DNA from 4 places in the Streptomyces sp. DSM 42067 genome. Region 1 is predicted to be linked to each of the others. Evidence: riboswitches for the same ligand, from Rfam matches in the RefSeq annotation. Region 1 holds a riboswitch; each other region holds the start of a gene.
The links. A riboswitch is a leader RNA that binds a small molecule or an ion and turns the genes downstream of it on or off. The one in region 1 is predicted to bind cyclic di-AMP.
Positions count from the first base shown of each region.

Region 2: linked by a shared signal. The riboswitch ahead of ACSMXV_RS35910 (M23 family metallopeptidase) and the one ahead of ACSMXV_RS31030 (M23 family metallopeptidase) in region 1 are both predicted to bind cyclic di-AMP.
Region 3: linked by a shared signal. The riboswitch ahead of ACSMXV_RS18300 (transglycosylase family protein) and the one ahead of ACSMXV_RS31030 (M23 family metallopeptidase) in region 1 are both predicted to bind cyclic di-AMP.
Region 4: linked by a shared signal. The riboswitch ahead of ACSMXV_RS25295 (C40 family peptidase) and the one ahead of ACSMXV_RS31030 (M23 family metallopeptidase) in region 1 are both predicted to bind cyclic di-AMP.

Region 1 is NZ_CM147706.1:6,853,757-6,859,074, reverse strand. Features, by position in the region: gene ACSMXV_RS31045 (bifunctional acetate--CoA ligase family protein/GNAT family N-acetyltransferase) at 1-1,068, opposite strand, end outside; gene ACSMXV_RS31040 (HPr family phosphocarrier protein) at 1,307-1,588, shown strand; gene ACSMXV_RS31035 (GntR family transcriptional regulator) at 1,785-2,471, opposite strand; gene ACSMXV_RS31030 (M23 family metallopeptidase) at 2,706-3,515, opposite strand; cyclic di-AMP (ydaO/yuaA leader) riboswitch at 3,529-3,722, opposite strand; gene ACSMXV_RS31025 (M16 family metallopeptidase) at 4,005-5,318, opposite strand, start outside.
Region 2 is NZ_CM147706.1:8,021,619-8,026,936, reverse strand. Features, by position in the region: gene ACSMXV_RS35925 (glutamate dehydrogenase) at 1-510, shown strand, start outside; gene ACSMXV_RS35920 (TetR/AcrR family transcriptional regulator) at 737-1,357, shown strand; gene ACSMXV_RS35915 (SGNH/GDSL hydrolase family protein) at 1,566-2,357, opposite strand; gene ACSMXV_RS35910 (M23 family metallopeptidase) at 2,601-3,542, opposite strand; cyclic di-AMP (ydaO/yuaA leader) riboswitch at 3,545-3,725, opposite strand; gene ACSMXV_RS35905 (alpha-galactosidase) at 4,012-5,318, opposite strand, start outside.
Region 3 is NZ_CM147706.1:3,983,545-3,988,862, forward strand. Features, by position in the region: gene ACSMXV_RS18285 (DUF501 domain-containing protein) at 1-126, opposite strand, end outside; gene ACSMXV_RS18290 (FtsB family cell division protein) at 199-669, opposite strand; gene eno (phosphopyruvate hydratase) at 864-2,150, opposite strand; gene ACSMXV_RS18300 (transglycosylase family protein) at 2,399-3,298, opposite strand; cyclic di-AMP (ydaO/yuaA leader) riboswitch at 3,303-3,498, opposite strand; gene ACSMXV_RS18305 (transglycosylase family protein) at 3,670-4,590, opposite strand; gene ACSMXV_RS18310 (cytochrome P450 family protein) at 4,804-5,318, opposite strand, start outside.
Region 4 is NZ_CM147706.1:5,500,913-5,506,230, forward strand. Features, by position in the region: gene ACSMXV_RS25285 (C40 family peptidase) at 1-60, opposite strand, end outside; gene ACSMXV_RS25290 (hypothetical protein) at 431-784, shown strand; gene ACSMXV_RS25295 (C40 family peptidase) at 911-2,095, opposite strand; cyclic di-AMP (ydaO/yuaA leader) riboswitch at 2,104-2,295, opposite strand; gene pcrA (DNA helicase PcrA) at 2,610-5,072, shown strand; gene ACSMXV_RS25305 (M23 family metallopeptidase) at 5,092-5,318, opposite strand, start outside.

The sequences.
Region 1 (5,318 bases):
GGCGTTGAGCAGCGTGTCCGGCTCCGTGTTGATGACACCGAAGGCGTTGGGGCCGATCAGGCGCATGCCGTACGAGCGGGCCTGGCGGACGAGTTCGCGCTGCCGCTCGCGGCCTTCGGCGCCGCTCTCCGCGTATCCGGCGGAGACCACGACGAGTCCCTGGACGCCGTGTTCGCCGCATTCGGCGACGGCTTCCGGCACATGGGCCGCGGGTACAGCGACGACGGCGAGGTCGACGGGTTCGGCGATGTCGCGTACGGAGCGGTGGGCAGGCACGCCGTCGAGTTCCGTCTGCTCCTGCGGGAAGCTCTTGTTCACGGCGTACAGGCGGCCCGTGAACCCGGCGTCGAGAAGGTTGTTCAGCACGCTGCGGCCCACGCCGCCGGGCACGCGCCCGGTGCCGATGACGGCGACCGAACCGGGCCTGAGCAGCCGCTGGACGGAGCGGGCCTCGGCGCGCTGTTCGCGGGCGCGCTGCACGGCGAGCGAGCGGTCGGTCGGCTCCAGGTCGAACTCGAGGCGTACGACGCCGTCCTCGAAGCTCCGCTTCTGGGTGTAACCGGCGTCCGTGAACACCTTGATCATCTTGGTGTTGGCCGGCAGCACCTCGGCGGCGAAGCGCCGGATGCCGCGCTCACGGGCGACGGCCCCGATGTGTTCGAGGAGCGCGGACGCGACGCCCCGGCCCTGATGGGCGTCCTGGACGAGGAAGGCGACCTCGGCCTCGTCGGCAGGCGCCGAGGCCGGCATGCCGTGGGCGTTGATCCGGTCGTAGCGCACCGTCGCGATGAACTCGCCGCCCACCGTGGCCGCGAGGCCCACCCGGTCCACGTAGTCGTGGTGGGTGAAGCGATGGACGTCCTTGGCGGAGAGCCGCGGGTAGGGCGCGAAGAAGCGGTAGTACTTCGACTCGTCGGAGACCTGCTCGTAGAAGCTGACCAGGCGGTCGGCGTCGTCGGTGGTGATGGGCCGGATCCGTGCGGTGCCGCCGTCGCGCAGCACCACGTCGGCCTCCCAGTGCGCGGGGTATGCGTGCTGCTCCGACAGCGGCTGCGACGGGGTGTGCATGGGGCCAGCGTACGGGGCACTGCGGCGCTGGGAGCAGAACGGGCTTAGGCTTTCCGTTCGACCAGACGGGTACGTTCCGGGAGAACTGGAGCAGCTGGTGCGGGACGAGGGATCGTTCCGGACCGCTTCCGGGCCTCTTCGGGGCCGTTCCCGACCGTTCCCGACTGTTCCGGGCACGTCCGCCGGTATGGAACACTGGTCTAGACAACCCTGAGAGAATCCTGAAGGGCAGCATCACATGGCTGAGCGCCGCGTCAACGTCGGCTGGGCCGAGGGTCTCCACGCCCGCCCCGCCTCCATCTTCGTCCGTGCGGCCACGGCCGCCGGCGTCCCCGTGACGATCGCCAAGGCTGACGGCACCCCGGTCAACGCGGCGTCGATGCTCGCGGTGCTGGGCCTGGGCGCCCAGGGCGGCGAGGAGATCGTCCTCGCGTCCGACGCCGACGGGGCGGATGCCGCCCTCGACCGGCTGGCCAAGCTGGTCGCCGAGGGTCTCGAGGAGCTTCCCGAGACCGTCTGACGGCAACAGGTGAATTGCGGCGGAGCCGCGCCGGCCTCTTTATTCGGAGGCGGCGCGGCTCCGCCCTTTTTACGCCATGCGCTCCGAAGCGCGCGCCATGCCTTCCGAAGCTCGGCCGGAATTCCCTGCACCCCGAGAAAATGGGCAGCAAAAAAGAACCCCCACCGAATATCCCTCTTTGTATACGGCGCCTCTGTTAATGCCGCGGGCTCACAGTGTTTACGGCGTGTTGCGAACCCCTCACACGGTCTCCGCGATCCGGAAAACGGAGCCGGTGGGCGGCGCTGAACCGTTCTGTGTGCAGGGTGGTCAGCGACCGCGCCCGTTCGGCGTCACCGCGGGCCACGGCGTCGACGATCGCGCCGTGCTCGGCCCACGCCTCCACGGGATGGGCGGGGGTCTCGACTGTGTACATCCAGGCGATCTTGTGCCGGAGCTGAGTGAGCAGCGACGTCAGCCCCGGGCTGCCCGAGGCCTGCGCGAGCGTCTCGTGGAACCAGCCGCCCAGCGACCGCAGATCTTCGCTGTGGCCCCGCCTGGCGCGCTCCTGGCCCAGTCGGACCAGGCCACGCAGCACCTTCAGATGCGCCTCGGTACGACGCTGTGCCGCGCGCGCAGCGCCGAGCGGCTCGAGCAGCGTACGGATCTCCAGCACGTCGGCGGCCTCCTGCTCGGTGGGCTCGGCGACACAGGCGCCCGCATGCCTGCGGGTGACGACGAATCCTTCCGCCTCCAGCGTGCGCAGGGCCTCGCGCACCGGGACACGGGACACCCCGTACCGGCGCGCGAGCAGTTCCTCGGTGAGACGGCTGCCGCGCTCGTAGACACCCGCGACGATGTCATCCCGGATGGCCGTGCATACCGAGTGCGCGGGAATGTGCATGACCGGACCTCCGCCTTAATCCCCGCGAAACGCGGTCGATTGACGCCTGTTGACTGACTCTATTGCAGCGGGCGGGAATTTCCGACGGCGGGCTGGAATCCATGGATATTTTTTGGACAAATCGGCGCTCGGAAACGACGAAAGCCCCGGCTCGATGAGCCGGGGCTTCCATGAAGCGGGGCGTTCTGCCCGGTCCGTTCTCCGGTCAGTGCTTCACGCGCGTCCGCTCTCGCGTCAGACCTTCACGCCGTGCGAGCGCAGATAGGTGAGCGGGTCGATGTCCGAGCCGTACTCCTCGGTGGTCCGGACCTCGAAGTGCAGGTGCGCTCCGGTCACGTTGCCGGTTGCGCCGGAGAGGGCTATCCGCTGGCCCGGCGTGACCGTCTGGCCGACGGAGACGGCGATGGACGACAGGTGACCGTACTGGGTGTACGTGCCGTCGTTCATCTTGATGACGACCTCGTACCCATACGAACCGCCCCAGCCTGCGGTGACGACGGTGCCGGAGCCGACAGCGCGGACCGCCGTACCGGACGCTGCGTGGAAGTCGACGCCGGTGTGGCTGCCGGACGACCACAGCGACCCGCCCGCCTTGTAGCCGGTGGAGACATAGGAGCCGGCGATCGGGCTGACGTAGGAGTTGAGGCGCTTGCGCTCGGCCTCGCGGGCGGCGCGCTCCTTGGCCGCACGCTCCTTGGCCTCGCGCTCCTTCTTGGCCTTCGCCTCGGCCTTGCGCTTCTCCTCGGCGGCCTTCTTCTTGGCGGCGGCCTCCTCGGCGGCCTGCTGCTGTGCGACGGCCTGAGCGTCGATCTTGTCAGCGACGGACTCGCCGAGGGTGACGGCCTGGATCAGCCCGGTCTGCTCGACGGAGGCATCGGCAGCCTGGGCCGGGGTGGCGAAGCCGGCGATGACGCCGGTGGTGGTGAGTGCCGCGACACGTGCCGCGCTTGCGGTCCTGCGGGTGATGGGGGTACCTCCCAGGCCCTTGAGGCGCTGGGGCAGGCTCGGACGACGATGCTTCCCGGTGGCGCGTGTGAACGCCATGTAGTGGCTGGTCCTTTCCTTCCTTCTCGCCTACCGGGTTAGCTGACGGGTTCGGAGCAGGAAGGTCTCCTACGGGCTCCCTCGATACGACTCAAGGGCCCCCGATTCACCCCAGGGACTTGGGCTCCTCCTGCGTCGAAGTCGACGGGAGGGTGGGTCCCCGGCTCCCCTGGCTCACGCCGTCCGGGGACTCGGCGATGACTGTCCGGTGCCGCGGCGCGGCGCACTGCCTGACGAACAGCCGGACCGACGCTAAACGGGACATCTTTCAATCAACAAACGCAGCATGGGATTTGTAGTGCATCCCACAGGGCAGACAGGCAACCTCCGCTACATTTCGGACAAACGAGAACCCCGGTGGCTCTGCAGCCACCGGGGTCTCTTCGGGTCCGTGTGGGGCCCTGTGCAGGTCCGTGTGGGGCCCTGTGCGGGCTGTGCGGGGCCTGTGCGGGCTAAGCGGCCCCGTCCGCGCCGCGCGGACGGGGCCGCTTAGCCCGTGACAACCGTCACTTCACCGATTCCGAGCGCCCTGACCGGCTCCTCGATCTGGGAGGCGTCACCCACGAGAACGGTCACCAGGCGGTCCACCGGGAAGGCGCTGACAACCGCCGCCGTGGCCTCGACGGTGCCGGTCGCGGCGAGCTGCTGGTACAGCTGCGCCTGGAAGTCGTCAGGGAGGTGCTGCTCGACCTGGTCGGCCAGCGTGCCCGCAACGACTGCCGCGGTCTCGTACTTGAGCGGGGCGACGCCGACGAGGTTGTGCACGGCGGCGTCGCGCTCGGCGTCCGTGAGACCTTCGGCGGCGAGCGTACGCAGCACCTTCCACAGGTCGTCCAGCGCAGGGCCCGTGTTCGGGGTGTCGACCGAGCCGCTGATGGCGAGCATCGCGGCGCCGCTGCCGTCCGGCGCGGAGCGCAGAACCTGCCCGAACGCCCTTACGCCGTAGGTGTATCCCTTCTCCTCGCGCAGGACGCGGTCCAGGCGAGAGGTGAGCGTGCCGCCCAGGCAGTAGGTGCCGAGCACCTGGGCCGGCCAGACGCGGTCGTGCCGGTCCGGGCCGATACGGCCGATGAGCAGCTGCGTCTGGACCGCGCCGGGGCGGTCCACGATGACGACGCGCCCGGTGTCGTCGGCGGTCACCGGCGGCACGGGGCGGGGCTCGGCGGACGAGCCGGTCCAGGTGCCGAGGGAGTCCGCGAGGAGTGCGTCCAGGTCGGTGCCGGAGAGGTCGCCCACCACGACGGCGGTGGCCGTGGCGGGGCGTACGTGCTTCTCGTAGAAGGCACGCACGGCCGCCGAGTCGATGCCCGCGACCGTCTCCTCCGTACCCTGGCGGGGGCGGGACATGCGCGATTCCGCCGGGAACAGCCCCTTGGAGAGCTCCTTGGCCGCGCGGCGGGCCGGGTTGGCGGTCTCGTGCGGGATCTCGTCGAGCCGGTTGCGCACCAGCCGCTCGACCTCGCTGTCCGCGAACGCGGGCGCCCTGAGCGCGTCGGCGAGCAGGCCGAGGGCCTTCGGCAGCCGGGAGACGGGGACTTCGAGCGAGAGCCGTACGCCAGGGTGGTCGGCGTGCGAGTCGAGCGTGGCGCCGCAGCGCTCCAGCTCGGCAGCGAACTCCTCGGCGGAGTGCTTGTCGGTGCCCTCGGAGAAGGCACGGGCCATGATCGTGGCGACGCCGTCCAGGCCGGCGGGCTCGGCGTCCAGCGGGCTGTCGAGGAGGATCTCGACAGCGACGACGTGCTGGCCGGGGCGATGGCAGCGCAGCACCGTGAGGCCGTTGTCGAGGGTGGTGCGGTCGGGCGC
Region 2 (5,318 bases), 1.2 Mb from region 1:
GCCAACCCGGCCGGGCTCGACGTCGAGGCGCTGCTCGCGGCCAGGGACGCGTACGGCACGGTGGATCGCGCCGCCCTGCGCGACGACGACCGTGAACTGCCGGGCGACGCCTGGCTGTCCGTCGACGCGGAGGTTCTCGTGCCCGCGGCGGTGTCGTACGCGATCGATGCCGGGAACCAGCGGCGGATCACGGCCCGCTGGATCGTCGAGGCGGCGAACATGCCGGTGCTGCCCGAGGCGGAGGAACTGCTGGCGGCGCGGGGGATCACCGTCCTCCCGGACGTCGTCGTCAACTCCGGTACGAACGCCTGGTGGTGGTGGACGCTGTTCGGCGACATCGGCGCGGACGCGGACGCGGCCTTCGACCACACCCGCCGCTCCATGCTCGCCCTGATCGACCAGATGCTCACGCGCGCGGAGGCCGACGGTACGACGCCGCGCGCGGCCGCGCACGCCATCGTGTCGGACCGGCTGCCGGTGATCGCGGAGCGGTTCGGGTGGTACGGATGACTGTCCCGGTGACTGGTCCGGGTCCGGTGACTGGTGCGGCGCATGCCCACGCGCGCGTGCCGCACACGGTCGGGCTCCTGGTGTGCAGCGTCGGCGGTGTTTCCCTGTGCAGCATGGACGGTGCTTCCCTGTGCAGCATGGACGGTGCTTCCCTGTGCAGCATGGACGGTGCTTCCCTGTGCAGCATGGACGGTGCTTCCCTGTGCAACGTGGGCGGTGTTTCCTGATGACACGGGTGCGGTTGAGCGTGGCCGAGCGGCGGGAAGCGCTGTTGCGGGCCGCCGTCGAGCAGATCGAGGCGCGAGGCGTCGCGGCCGTGCGCATCGCCGATGTGGCCTCCGCCCTCGGGGTCAGCAACGCCCTGGTGCTCTATCACTTCTCGACCAAGGAACAGCTGGTCGCCGCCGCGTTCACACATGCCGCCGAGGGCGATCTCGCGCATCTGCGCAGGCTGCTGGGCAGACGCACGACGGCGGTACGCCGCCTGCGTACCGCCGTCCGCTGGTACGCGCCGACCGGGCAGGCCAAGGGGTGGCGGCTGTGGATCGAGGGCTGGGCGGGGGCCCTGCGCGATCCCGCGCTGCGCGAGGTGACGCGCGGTCTCGACCAGCAGTGGAAGGCGGCGCTCGCCGAGGTGATCGCGGAGGGCGTGGCGGCCGACGAGTTCCGCTGCCCGGACCCCATGGCCGCGGCCCTGCGTCTGACCGCGCTGCTGGACGGGCTCGCGGTCCAGATGACTGCCTACGACGGCACGCTGTCCCGTGCGCGCATGACGAAGTGGGTCGACGAGGCTCTCGCCCGGGAACTGGGCCTTGAGCGGAAGGCGTTGATGGCTACGGCACGGTGACCCGCCGGGCGGGCCCCACGGTTCCGGACGCACCCCGGCGCCGGACGCGCCCCGGCTCCGGGCCGGAGGCCCGTGACGGGGCTCAGGCCGTACGTGACGAACCCACCGTCGTGGGGTTGTGCCCACCATTGTGCCCACCCGTTCCCCAGCGGAACGACTGCCCACAACGCTCACCGCACCCCCGGTCCCCAAGACCCCCGAGATGCCCCTACAGAGGCAGCAGATCCGGTCTCTTCGCCTCGACGTGGTCCCCGGAGGACTCGCCGCGCAGCCGCCGTCCGATCCACGGCACGAGGTACTCGCGGGCCCAGTGGATCGTGTCGCGGCGCACATCGAGGGAGCCGCGCGGCGGTTCCGGGGGCCAGGGCTGGTCCGGGTCGGCGGGCACCTCGAGTCCGAGCACCTGTGCGGCGCGCAGGGCGACACGGGTGTGGCCCTCGGGCGACAGGTGCAGCCGGTCGGGGTCCCAAGCCCTGCGGTCCTGGATGGTCTTGAGCGACCACAGGTCGAGGACGGGGAACCCGTACCGGTCGGCGATGGCCCGCAAGTGCAGGTTGTACGTGGCGATCTTGCCGCGCAGGTGCTTCAGCACGGGTACGCCGCGAGTGTCGAAGCCCGTGGCGATCAGGACGCTGCCCGCGGCCGACGCGAGGTCGGCGACGGCCCGCTCGAAGCGTTCCGCGACGTCGTCGGGGTCGGTGCCGGGCCGGATGATGTCGTTGCCGCCTGCGCAGAACGTCACGAGGTCGGGGGCGAGTTCCTTGGCCCGCGGGACCTGTTCCGCGACGATCTGGTCGAGGAGCCTGCCGCGTACGGCGAGATTGGCGTAGCGGAAGGTGTGCTCCGGGACCCGGTCGTCGAGGAGGACGGCGAGCCGGTCGGCCCAGCCGACGAAGTGCCCGCCGGGACCGGGGTCTCCGACACCTTCCGTGAAGCTGTCGCCGACCGCTGCGTAGGACCTGATCACGTCACTGGTGAGGAATGTCGACTCTGCTGCCACGTCGGCATATCTTTCACCTCGCTAAGTGACCTACGCCACCGTAGGCAGGGGTTGACGGCGGGTGAGATATGCCACTCGTCAAGATTCGCCCAAGCCAGGAATAGAGCCCAGCCGTTCATAGAGGCAGGGTCGCCGCGGCTCACGGACGAGACGACGTGCGCCCGGCCAGGACACACCATGGGGCGGTGCGGGGCCTGACCGGGCCTCGTCGATCGGTGTCGGTCTGTCGCAACCGAGGTGGCGTCAGATGGAGACGCCGTGCTGGCGCAGGTACGCCAGCGGGTCGACGTCGGAGCCGTAGTCCGGCGTGGTGCGGATCTCGAAGTGCAGGTGCGGGCCCGTGCTGTTGCCCGTGGAGCCGGAGAGCCCGATCTGCTGTCCCGCGGTCACGGTCTGGCCGGCCGAGACGGAGAGGGCGGACAGGTGGGCGTACTGCGCGTACAGACCGTCGCTCAGCTGGATGACGACCTGGTTGCCATACGAACCGGCCCAGCCGGCGGAGACGACAGTGCCTGCGCCGACGGCCTTGAGGCTGGTGCCGGTCGGGGCCACGAAGTCCACACCGGTGTGGTAGCCGCTCGACCACATGCTGCCCGACTGGCGGTAGGGCGTGCTCATGGTGGCGCCGGGGATCGGCGCGGTGAAGGCGGAGGTGGTCGTGGCTGCCGTGTCCGCGGGCGCCGTGTTGGTGGCCGTGGTGGTCGCCGTGGGAGCAGTGGAGGTCGTGGACGCCTTTTCGGCAGGCGCCTTGGAGGCGGCAGCGGCCGGGGCCTTGGACGCGGAAGCGGAGGCCGAGTCGTCGGAGGCGGCGGCCTTGCCGTCGACGACGAGCTTGAGGCCCGCGCGGATCTTTGTGGGGTCGGCGCCGATGGCCTTGCGGTTGTCCTTGTAGAGCTTCTTCCAGCCGCCGGCGACCTTCTGCTCCCTGGCGATGCCGGCGAGGCAGTCGCCCGACTTCACCGTATACGTCTTCTTCGCGGCCGACTTGGCGGCGGCGGCCGCGACGGCGGCCTTTCCGGAAACGGACTGGACCGCGGACTGCGGGGCGGTCTGTGCGGGAGCGGCAAACGCGCCCGTGGCGCCGATGAGCGGCAGTGCGAGTGCGGCACTCCCCGCGCTGAAGGCGGCTATGGAGCGGGTGAAGCGCAGGGACTTGGAACGGCGGTTCTTACCGGTCGCGGGCATGGCGAATTCCTCTCCGGCGCCTGCGAGGTGAGCTGTCGGGTTCGGACTGGAGATGTCCGGCCGCGTTTTGGCGCGACTTCACCCCAAGCTGGTCCGGATACCCGGAACCGGCGTTCTACCTGTGGGATCCCCCGCTCCTGCCATACACGTTGTGTGAGTGGGGATTCCGGGCGATGGCAGGATTCGGCGTCCGCCCGGATCGACCGTGACCGTAAGCGAGTCGGAATGGCGGACACAAGCGTGGTTATTCCAGCGGGATTCCGGTTCTTGATCCTTCCCCGGAAATTCCGGTCACTGTCCGTGGATTAACGATCTCCGCATTCCGGCCAACCCCCCGGAAATTCAGGGGCGGTCACGAAAGGGAGATCGCCACCCACCGTCACCAATATGATCCTGCTCACGGCATGCCACTCATGACGCCTTATTGCAGGGCGAGTTAGAGCCAATGACCCAAAGAGGACTAAATCGGTCAGATGCGACGCAGACGGATAACTGCCGCATCCAGGTCGCCATGCAGCCCGGTCCGCAGACCGTGGTGCAGCAGCACCGCACCCCGATGCACCGCGCCGGTCTCGAGGCACTCGTACGACCCGGCGGGATCGAGCCCTCGCAGCCTGACCGCCGGGGGCGCCTCGCCGTAGTGCTGGGCCCCCAACCACGCCAGGACTACGGCCTCGTCCCCGAGGACGTACTGCACCGCGCTCAGCCCGCCCTCCGGCGCCCTCAGCCGGTAGAGGTCGCCGCGCTGCACGACGGGGCGGATCTCCTTGTAGAGATCCACCCACCGACGGGCCTCGGCGAGCTCCTCGTCGCTCCACTCGGTGAGGTCGCCGCCGACCCCGAGCACCCCGGCCATGGCACTGACGAAGCGGAAGCGCAACGAGCTCACACGGTCATTGAGCTGGACGTTCGGGCTGTCGGTGACCCAGGCCGCCATGACCCGCGCGGGGTGCACCTGAGTGAAGCCGTACTGGATGGCGAGCCGGTCCAGCGGGTCGGTGTTGTCGGAGGTCCACACCTGGTCCGTGCGCGCCATGATGCCGAGATCGACCCGGCCGCCACCGCCCGAGCAGGACTCGAACGCCACTCCCGGGTGCGCGGCCCGCAGCCGGTCCAACAACCCATAGAGCGCATGCACATGCGCGTTCCACAGCCTCTGCGGATACGGTTCCCCCGGCCACCCGGCATCCGTGAAGCAGCGATTGAAGTCCCACTTCACATAGTCGATCGGCGCGCTGCTCAGCAGGGTGTCCAGCTGCTCCCACAGATACTGCTGGACGTCCTCGCGGGCGAGGTTCAGGACCAGCTGGTTGCGGAACTCCGTCCGCGTACGGCCGGGGAAGTGCTGCACCCAGTCGGGGTGGGCGCGATACAGATCACTGTCGGCGTTGACCATCTCCGGCTCGACCCAGATGCCGAACTGCATGCCCAGGGCGTGCACGTCGTCGGCGAGCGGCTTCAGCCCGTGCGGGAAGCGGTCCGGGTTGGGCGTCCAGTCGCCCAGACCGGCCCGGTCGCTGGTCCGTGCGCCGAACCAGCCGTCGTCTACGACGAACAGCTCGACGCCCATGTCGGCGGCGCGCTGGGCGAGCGCCCGCTGCTGGTCCTCGGAGATGCCGAAATTGGTGGCCTCCCAGGAGTTGTAGAGCACGGGCCGGTCCTGATCGGCATCGGGAATAACGCACTTGCGCTGATATGCGTGCCATGCCCGACTTGTTCCGCCAAAGCCGCCGTCACTCCAGAGCCCCGCGAAGACGGGTGTGGCGATCGCCACTC
Region 3 (5,318 bases), 2.9 Mb from region 1:
TCCGCACGGGCAGCGGTGCGCGATGGCCCGCAGACCGCGCGGCGGACGGCCGAGCTGCTGCTTGAAGGCCTCGACGTCCGCGTCGGTCGGCTCGGTGCGCGGGGTGGGCGGCGGGGGGGTTTCCATGCCGTGAGGTGCGTCTTTCAGTAGTCAGATGCGAGGTCGTACGGGGCTCGTACGAGGTTGTACAGGGCTCGGTCAGTCGTCGGAGCGGTCAGCCTTGTCGACACCGTCCCAGACATTGGAGTACCAGGGGCGGTGGGCCGCCCCCTGGTTCGTGCGCGTCTGCTTCGCCGGGTTCGGGTCGACCACGATGTAGCCGGTCTCGCCCGGCATCACGTAGTGCAGCCGCTCCCGGATCCGCTGCTCCGCGTACGCGTCGTCCTTCCAGCGCGCCTTGAGATCCCGCAGCTCCTCGACCCGCTCGCGGGCCTGCTTCCGCTGCCGCTCCAGGTCCTCTATCTCGGCGCGCTGCGCGACGTACTGCCTTGTCGGATACGCGAGAGCGACGATCAGCGAGCAGAGCACCAGCGCGAGGAGCGCGGCGCGGCCGGTGAGCCGGGAACGGCGGGCCTGGCGGCGGGTCTGGGAGCGGTAGACACGGGCGGCGGTCTGCTCGCCGAGCAACCGCAGCCGGGTCGCGGTGGAGAACCGGTCCCGGGTGGTCACGACGCCTCACCTCGCCTCATTGCTCCGGTCACCTGCTCGTCGGCCGGGGGTCCGGGGGTTGTCCCCCAGGACAGCACAGCACGGCCATGTTCCCGCCTCCCCGTCACGTGCGTACGTCCCCGCACACGGTACGGGACCGGGTACGGGGACGTACGTACGACTGGCGACACCTCAGCTCGCGGTGCGAGCTCGGCTCAGCCCTTGAACCGCGGGAAGGCGCTGCGGCCGGCGTACACCGCCGCGTCGTCGAGGATCTCCTCGATGCGCAGCAGCTGGTTGTACTTGGCGACGCGCTCGGAGCGGGCCGGGGCACCGGTCTTGATCTGGCCGCAGTTGGTGGCGACGGCCAGGTCGGCGATGGTGACGTCCTCGGTCTCGCCGGAGCGGTGCGACATCATGCACTTGAAGCCGCTGCGCTGGGCCAGCTCGACGGCGTCGAGGGTCTCGGTCAGCGAACCGATCTGGTTGACCTTGACCAGCAGGGCGTTGGCGGCGCCCTCCTCGATGCCGCGGGAGAGGCGCTCGGGGTTGGTGACGAAGAGGTCGTCGCCGACCAGCTGGACCTTGTCGCCGAGCTTGTCGGTGATGACCTTCCAGCCGGCCCAGTCGTCCTCGAACAGCGGGTCCTCGATGGAGACGAGCGGGTACGCGGAGACGAGCTCCTCGTAGTACTCGGTCATCTCGGCGGCGGAGCGCTCCTTGCCCTCGAAGAGGTACTTGCCGTCCTTGTAGAACTCGGAGGCGGCGACGTCGAGCGCGAGGGCGATCTGCTCGCCGGGGGCGTAACCGGCTTCCTTGATGGCCTCGAGGATGAGGTCGAGGGCCTCGCGGTTGGAGCCGAGGTTCGGGGCGAAGCCGCCCTCGTCGCCGAGGCCGGTGGCCAGGCCCTTGGACTTCAGCACCTTCTTGAGGGTGTGGTAGACCTCGGTGCCCCAGCGCAGGGCCTCGGAGAAGGACTCCGCGCCGATCGGGGCGATCATGAACTCCTGGATGTCCACGTTGGAGTCGGCGTGCGAGCCGCCGTTCAGGATGTTCATCATCGGCACCGGCAGCAGGTGCGCGTTGGGACCGCCCAGGTAGCGGAAGAGCGGGAGGTCGGAGGCCTCGGAGGCGGCGTGGGCGACGGCGAGCGAGACGCCGAGGATGGCGTTGGCGCCGAGCGAGGACTTGTCCGGGGTGGCGTCCAGGTCGAACATCGCCTGGTCGATCAGGCGCTGCTCGGTGGCGTCGTACCCAACGAGCTCCGGGCCGATCTGCTCGATGACGGCGAGGACGGCCTTCTCGACGCCCTTGCCGCCGTAGCGGTTGGCGTCTCCGTCACGGAGCTCGAGGGCCTCGAACGCACCGGTGGAAGCACCGGACGGTACGGCGGCACGACCGGTGCTGCCGTCGTCGAGGCCGACCTCGACCTCGACCGTGGGGTTGCCTCGGGAGTCCAGGATTTCCCGGGCTACGACGACGTCGATGGACGGCACGAGCATCTCCTTCTGGGATGTGACGCTGGAAGTGCGGGGCTGTGTTTCTTTAGGCCTTGCGACAAGAGCCTATCCGGCTCCGGGGCGACGGCCAGCCGACCGACCGGCCCCTGGACAAAACTGAGAGCAAATTGTTTCTGAACGAAACAAAGTTCCTCGCTCCTGCCGGTACGGGTACGGCCTCACCCCGGCGCGTACGGGGGAACACGCACCGGGGTGAGGGGTTCGGGGAAGCCTCAGGGTTCGGGGAAGCCTCAGCCGAGGTGGAGCTGCTGACCCGGGTAGAGCTGGTTGCAGTCCGCGACGACGTCCTTGTTCAGCTCGTACAGCTTCTTCCAGCCGCCCTTGACCTTGTGGTCCTTGGCGATCGTGCCGAGGGTGTCGCCGTTCTCGACCTGGTACTCGCCGTCGCCCTTCTTGACCGTCTCGCCGGTCGGGGTCTCGACGGTCGCAGTGCTCTCCTCGGAGCCGGGGGCGGCCTGCTCCTCCGTGCTCGGCGCGGTCTCCGTGGTGGTGCTGGGCGCGCTCTCGGCGGTGGTGCCGGGGGTGGTCGTGCTAGGCGTGGCCGTGCTCTCGGTGGTGGTGCTGGGAGTGGTCGTGCTCGGCGTGGGCGCGCTCTGCGTGGGCGCGCTCTCGTTCGACTCGCTCTGCTGAGTCGCGTCGCCCTGCTGAGTGGGGTCGCCCTGCTGGGTCGCATCGCCCTGCTGGGTCGCGTCGCTCGGCTGGGTCGTGGCGGAGTCCGTGGTGCCCGCGCTCGAACCGCCCTCGTACGGGGTGTTGGAGAGACCCACGCCACAGCTCGGCCAGGCGCCCTTGCCCTGACCGGCCAGGACCTTCTCGGCGACGGCTATCTGCTGCTCCTTGGTGGCCTTGTCGGCCGTGGCGGCGTACTCCGTACCGCCGTACGCGGCCCAGGTGGAGGTCGAGAACTGCAGGCCGCCGTAGTAGCCGTTGCCGGTGTTGATGGACCAGTTGCCGCCCGACTCGCACTGGGCGACGGCGTCCCACTCGGCGGCGGTGGCGGCGGAGGCGGAGCCGGCCGTCATCAACGGGGCGGCGATGGCGACACCGGTGACACCGGCGAGCGCGGCGATACGAGAAGTCCGGCTGAGAACGGACGAGCGACGGTGGTTGCCCTTGCTGGAACGCAGCATGGAGTGATCCCCTCACCGACGCCTGCGAGGTGAGCTGTCGGGTTCGGGCCGAGTGAGTGCCCGGTCGCACGTGGTTGCGCACGACTTCACCCCAAGCCGGTTCCTGCAGTCGTCAGCCGACACCGTGTGCTCAGCTGCTCAACTGCCGTTGCCGGCGCAAACCTTGGGTCCCCCGCTCCTGCCTACGGCGCTGGACGCGACGACTGAACCCGTATGGCCGCTGGCAGGATTCGGCGTAACGACCGCGGGTGCCCGCTATGGCGAGCGGTCACGACCGTAAACATCCGCTTCGGCGGATATCAAAGACGATCAGGGCTTCTGAGACGCATCTCTCAGCCCCACCAAAACGGACAATTGGCCCTGAACTATAGCTATTTATCGATCGACTCGAGACCGAGATCCAGGGTCTGACCGGGGAGGATGAGGTCCGGGTCATCGCCCACGGTCTTCTTGTTCTCGTCATAGAGAGCGGTCCATCCGCCCTCGACGTCATGGGCGTCGGCGATCGCCCAGAGGTTGTCGCCCGTGCGCACGGTGTACGAGCCGTCGTCGCCGCGGTCCGTGTCGGAGCGTGAGGCGTGACGGCCGGAGGAGTCGGAGGAGCGGGTGTCCTCCAGGCCCTCCTGGGCGGTTTCGCCCCGATGGCGGCCGGTTCCCGTACCGGAGTCCGCGGAGTTGGAGGACTCAGCGGACTCGGAGGGCGAATCACCCTCATTCTGGGCAGACTCATCAGACTTGCCCGACTCGTCCGAATTACCCGATTCTGACTCGCCGGAGGCTTCCGACCCTTCGGCAGCCTTCGGGGAGTCGTCGGTCGGCTCGGCGGACTCCGCCTCGTCCGACGGGCCGGACGAGGCGTCGGACGAGGGGCTCGATGTGTCCTCCGACACACCCGGGTCGACGTCCGCCGCCGCCCCGCCCTGGGAGAGACCCACGAGCAATGCGCACGTCGGCCAGGCCTTGGGACCCTGGTCCGCGAGGATCTTCTCGGCGACGGCTATCTGCTGCGAACGGCTCGCCTCATCGGCGCTCGGGGCGTAGTCGAGGCCGCCGTAGTTCTCCCAGGTCTCCTGCGTGAGCTGTAGGCCGCCGTAGTGGCCGTCGCCCTCGTTCGCGCTCCACGCGCCACCGCTCTCGCACTCGGCGAGCCGGTCCCAGGTGGTGGCGTCCGCGGCGCCGGCGCTGGTGGCACCGAGCAACGGGATCGCGATGGCCGATCCGGTCACCCCCGCCGCGACGATGAGGGCCGGAGCCTGGCGGGGGCGACGGTGTCGGCCGTTCCCGGAGAGCATGCGGTTGCCTTTCGCGGTCGGGGACTTACCCGGCCGACGGAGCCAACCGGGCAAGACTGGGTCGACTGGGACAGTTGATACCCGAGTCGACCGTGAAAGTAGCGGGAGTCGAACGCTTGTCACAAGTCGATGCAGCGGAGATCACGTGAAAGTCACAAGGTTGACGGACCATCAGCTGCAGCTCGGAGTCTGTCCCGGCCGGGCCCGCCGCTGCTACGGCGTGAAGCGCACCGGCAGTGTCCGCAGCCCTCGCATGATGAGCCCGCCGCGCCATCTCAAATCGTCCGGAACCGCATCGAGTTGCAGGTCAGGAAGGCGCGTCAGCAGCGTGGCGATGGCTGTCTGCCCCTCCAGCCGGGCGAGGGGAGCGCCCAGGCAGTAGTGGATGCCGTGCCCGTATCCGAGGTGCTGGTTGTCGCGCCGGGCCAGGTCGAGGGTGTCGGGCTCGGCGAACCGCTCGGGATCGCGGTCGGCGGCGGCGAGTACGACGAGGACGGGGTCGCCGGGCTCGATGTGCTGCCCCCCGATGGTGAGCGCCTCGGTCGCGAACCTCCAGGTGGCGAGCTCCACCGGGCCGTCGTAGCGGAGGAGTTCCTCGACCCCCGTGGCGAGCAGGTCCGTCTCGCCTGCCGCGAGGGACTTCTGCAGCCGCTCGCGCTGGACGGGGTTGCGCAGCAGGGCGTAGATGCCGTTCCCGATGAGGTTGACGGTGGTCTCGAACCCCGCGA
Region 4 (5,318 bases), 1.4 Mb from region 1:
GGCGGTGCGGGCCGTATGGCCGCTGAGCGAGCGCTGTCTGGGCTTCCGGTGCGCTGCCACGGGGGTCCACGTCCTTCCGGGGGGCGTACGACGTACGACCGCCGAGGAACCGGCATGGGGACGGGTGTCCGGCGGCGGCCCGCACAGGGGGAGCGCGCCGCCGCCGGACCTTCTCGGCGGAGGTGTCCGACTGCCGCCCTCGGCCCGGGCGGCGGTGGGGAGCCGGGCACCTGGGGAAGCACGCTAAACCCCTCCGTCACCCCGCGGTGACGCCATGTGCGCAACTGGCCGGAGTGGACTGCCCGGTGCCCGTATGTGACCGCGGCGCCGACAGGCCGCCGCCCCCTTGCCGTACGGCTGTGACCGTTGCCCCGGAAGTGGCCCCCCTGCCCGGAGGCCGGTGCTAGTGGTCCGGTTAGGCTCCGGCCTCATGGACGTACTCATCCATCTCTTCGTCGGCCTGCACATCATCGGCATCGCCTCGCTTCTGGGCGGCTTTCTGACCCAGATGAAGGCGATGGGCGAGGGCACGGCACGGTTCGGCCCGGCGATGCTGCACGGCGCGCTCACGATGCTCGTCACGGGAGTGATCCTGGTCGGCCTCAACCAGGCCGACGACCAGCCCGTCGACAACATCAAGATCGGCGTGAAGCTGGCGCTGCTGATCGTGATCCTCGGACTCGTCTACGTGAAGCGCGACGAGGAGAAGGTGGACAAGAGGTCGTTCGGTCTGGTGGGCCTGCTGACGATGGCGAACGTGTTCATCGCGGTGCTCTGGACGTGAGCGACAAGCAATAGCCCGTCCGGCGTTTGAGGACGAGCCCGTCAGGGCGATCGGGGGTCTGGGGGCGAAGCCCGGAGAACCCAACCGGCGCGACGCACCCGCAGCCCCCGCCCCCACGCCCCGCACCTACGCGGGCCGCACCACGCTGTGAATCGGCATGTAGTAAATCGACTCGACCCGAACATTCGCCCCCGGCTTGGGCGCATGGATCATCTCGCCATTCCCGATGTAAATCCCGACGTGGCTGATGTCGTCGTAGAAGAAGACCAGGTCCCCCGGCTCGGCATTGTCGACAGACACGGTCGTGCCGACCTTCACCTGATCCCAGGTGGTACGCGGCAGCGACACCCCGGCCGTCTTCCACGCGGCCTGAGTGAGCCCTGAGCAGTCGTACGACTCGGGCCCCGTGGCCCCCCACACGTACGGCTTCCCTATCTGGGCCTCGGCGAAGTCGATGACCTTGGCGGCCATCGTGGCGTAGCTGGAGGATCCGGTGCTGCCGGAGTCACTCCCGGTGCCCGTCCCGGAACCGGTGGCAGCCTCCTGCTCGGCCTGCTCCTGTTCGGCCTGCGCCTGCGCCTCCTGACGCTGCCGCTCCTCCTCGGCCTGCCGGCGCGCCAGCTCCTCCGCCTTGCGCCTGGCCTCTTCCTCCTTCGCCTTCTCGATCGCGGCGAGCCGCGCCTTCTCCTCTGCGGTCAGCTCCGACAGCAGCTCGCGCGCCTCGCTGAGCTTCTGCTGGACGTCCTGCTTGCTCGCCTTCAGGTCCGCCTGCGACTCGGTCAGCGACGCGAGGGACTCCGTCGCCTCCTCGCGCTTCTTCGTCGTCTCGATCTGCTGCGTCTGGTAGTCGTCGACCGCTTCCTTCTGCCGGTTGGTGAGCCGGCTCATGAGCTGGCTCTGGTCGAAGTACTCCTGCGGGTCCTCGGCGAGCAGCAGCGTGGCGGTGTCGGAGACGCCCCCGGTGCGGTACTGGGCGGCGGCGAAGGAGCCGAGCTCGCGGCGCGCCTCGTTCAGCTTCTCGGTGCGCTTGGCCACGTCGTCGAGCAGCCCGTCGACGTGCTTGCGCTGCTCGTCGGTCCGTTCCTGGGCCGCGTTGTACTTCTGGGTGGCGACGCCCGCCTGACGGTAGAGGTCGTCGACCTTCTTCTGGACCTCTTCGAGGCTGGGCTTCGGTTCGGCGGGCGCGGCGGTCGCCGTCTGTGACATGAGCGCCACGGAGGTGAGGGCGGCGGCGGTGAAGCCGACCGCGGGGGACGTGCGGAGACCGGCGACGAGCTGGCCGGTGGTCCGCGGCTTGCGGTGCGACGCCAAGAGAGGCGACTCCTTCCGTGGACCGCCTACCGGGTTAGCTGTCGGGTTCGGGCGGGTGGTTCGGAAGGCTGCCCTACGGTCCGTGCCTCGTGCCCGCGGGTGTCGCGCGCACTCGGTACGGGACCGATTCACCCCAAGGTCAAAGTGGGTCCCCGGCTCCGGCTGCCGTGAGGGCGCACCGGACTCGGCGGAGGCAACCCGTCCCGGCGTCGTTCGCCGGCGGGGGTACGGGCGGCCCGCCGGGCACGCTAGCCAACTCGTGTGGCCGCTGTGAAGGTTGATGTTCGATATGCCCGATACATTTTCGTGACCTTGACCATTCGGCGGGGTCGTAGGGGGTGCTTCTAGGCAAAGCAGAAAGACCGCTGATATCTGCACCTGTAGGGATCTATCTGGCTTTTTCAAGCCAGTGTTCGGCTTCCGAGTCGAGATCTCTCGCCGCTGTCGACGGCGATGCGGCCGACTTCCCAAGGCGGCAGTGACTGTCAGCGCGGCGGCCTAGACTCGAGGAGCGATGAGCAGCCTCTTTGACGACAGCTTCCTGGCCGATCTCCAGCCCGCGCGGCGCGCGGACGAGGAGCCCCCGCCGCCGCCCGAGGACAGCGCTCCGGAGGACATCCCGGACGACCTGTTCGAGGGCCGGTTCGACGTGCCTTCGCCGCCCCGTGACGCGTACTACCGGGACGGCGCGCCCCGCCCCGCCATCGACCCAGCCGAGCTGCTCCACGGGCTGAACGACGAGCAGCGCGCCGCCGTCGTGCACTCCGGCTCCCCGCTGCTCATCGTGGCCGGCGCCGGCTCCGGCAAGACGCGCGTGCTGACGCACCGCATCGCGTATCTGCTGGCCGAGCGCGGCGTGCACCCCGGGCAGATCCTGGCGATCACGTTCACGAACAAGGCCGCGGGCGAGATGAAGGAGCGCGTGGAGCACCTCGTCGGCCCGCGCGCGGGCGCGATGTGGGTGATGACCTTCCACAGCGCGTGCGTCCGAATCCTGCGCCGCGAGTCGAAGAAGCTGGGCTTCACCTCCAGCTTCTCGATCTACGACGCCGCGGACTCCAAGCGCCTCATGGCGCTGGTCTGCCGTGATCTCGATCTCGACCCGAAGCGCTATCCGCCGAAGTCCTTCAGCGCCAAGATCTCCAACCTCAAGAACGAGCTCATCGACGAGGAGACCTTCGCCGCGCAGGCCGCCGACGGTTTCGAGAAGACCCTCGCCCAGGCCTATGCGCTGTACCAGTCGAGGCTGCGCGAGGCGAACGCGCTGGACTTCGACGACCTGATCATGACGACCGTCCATCTGCTCCAGGCGTTCCCGGACGTCGCCGAGCACTACCGGCGGCGCTTCCGGCACGTCCTGGTCGACGAGTACCAGGACACGAACCACGCCCAGTACGCCCTCGTGCGCGAGCTGGTGGGACAGCCCGGAGGGGACGACGACCCGGAGCCGGCCGAGTTGTGCGTCGTCGGTGACGCGGACCAGTCGATCTACGCCTTCCGCGGCGCCACCATCCGCAACATCCTCCAGTTCGAGGAGGACTACCCGGACGCGACGACGATCCTGCTCGAACAGAACTACCGCTCCAGCCAGACGATCCTGAGCGCCGCAAACGCCGTCATCGAGCGCAACGAGAGCCGCCGCCCCAAGAACCTGTGGACGAACGCCGGCGCGGGTGCGCGGATCACCGGCTATGTCGCCGACACCGAGCACGACGAGGCACAGTTCGTCGCCGACGAGATCGACCGGCTGACGGACGCGGACGAGGCGAAGTCGGGCGATGTCGCCGTCTTCTACCGCACCAACGCACAGTCCCGTGTGTTCGAGGAAGTCTTCATCCGCGTCGGCCTGCCGTACAAGGTCGTCGGCGGCGTCCGCTTCTACGAGCGCAAGGAGGTCCGGGACGTCCTCGCGTATCTGCGCGTGCTGTCGAACCCGGAGGACTCCGTCCCGCTGCGCCGCATCCTGAACGTCCCCAAGCGCGGCATCGGCGAGCGCGCCGAGGCGATGATCGACGCCCTCGCCCAGCGCGAGAAGATCAGCTTCGCGCAGGCGCTGCGCCGCGTCGACGAGGCGTACGGCATGGCGGCCCGCTCGACCAACGCCGTCAAGCGGTTCAACACGCTGATGGAGGACCTGCACACCATCGCGGAGTCCGGCGTCGGCCCGGCGACCGTCCTCGAAGCCATACTCGAACGGACCGGCTACCTCGCCGAGTTGCAGGCATCCACCGACCCCCAGGACGAGACACGCATCGAGAACCTGCAGGAACTGGCCGCAGTGGCCCTGGAGTTCGAGCAGGAGCGGGCCGAGGGCGAGGCGGGCACGCTGTCCGACTTCCTGGAGCAGGTGGCGCTCGTCGCCGACTCCGACCAGATCCCGGACGAGGACGAGGAGGGCAGCGGCGTCATCACGCTCATGACGCTGCACACCGCCAAGGGCCTCGAATTCCCCGTCGTCTTCCTGACGGGCATGGAGGACGGCGTCTTCCCGCACATGCGTTCCCTCGGCCAGACCAAGGAGCTCGAGGAGGAACGGCGCCTGGCGTATGTCGGGATCACACGCGCGCGGGAGCGTCTCTATCTGACGCGGTCCACGATGCGCAGCGCCTGGGGCCAGCCGGCGTACAACCCGCCGTCGCGCTTCCTGGAGGAGATCCCCGCCCAGCACGTGGAGTGGAAGCGGACGGGATCCACCGCTCCGGTCTCTTCAGGACCGGCCGCCGGTGTCGCCGCCTCACTGTCCTCGTCGCGCTCGCGCAGCGCGGCCTCCGGGGCCTCGGGGTTCGCCACGCGACGGGCGTCCGAGAAGCCGGTGGTCTCGCTGGCGGTCGGGGACCGGGTCACGCACGACCAGTTCGGCCTGGGCACGGTGGTCGGCGTGAAGGGTACGGGCGCGAACGCCGAGGCGACGATCGACTTCGGCGACACCAAGCCGAAGCGCCTGCTGCTGCGATACGCACCGGTGGAGAAGCTGTAGGAATATGAGCCCGCCAGGGCTAAGCCGGGTCGAGACCGTGACTCCGCAGCCACGGCAGCGGGTCTATCGCAGCCCCGCCGCCCGGCCGCACCTCGAAGTGCAGATGCGGCCCGGTGGAGTTGCCGGAGTTCCCGGAGTACGCGATGACGTCACCGGCCTTGACGGTGCCGCTCGAGATCTTGTGGCTGGAGAGATGGCAGTACCACGTCTCGGTACCGTCCTTGGCTGTCACGATCGCCATGTTGC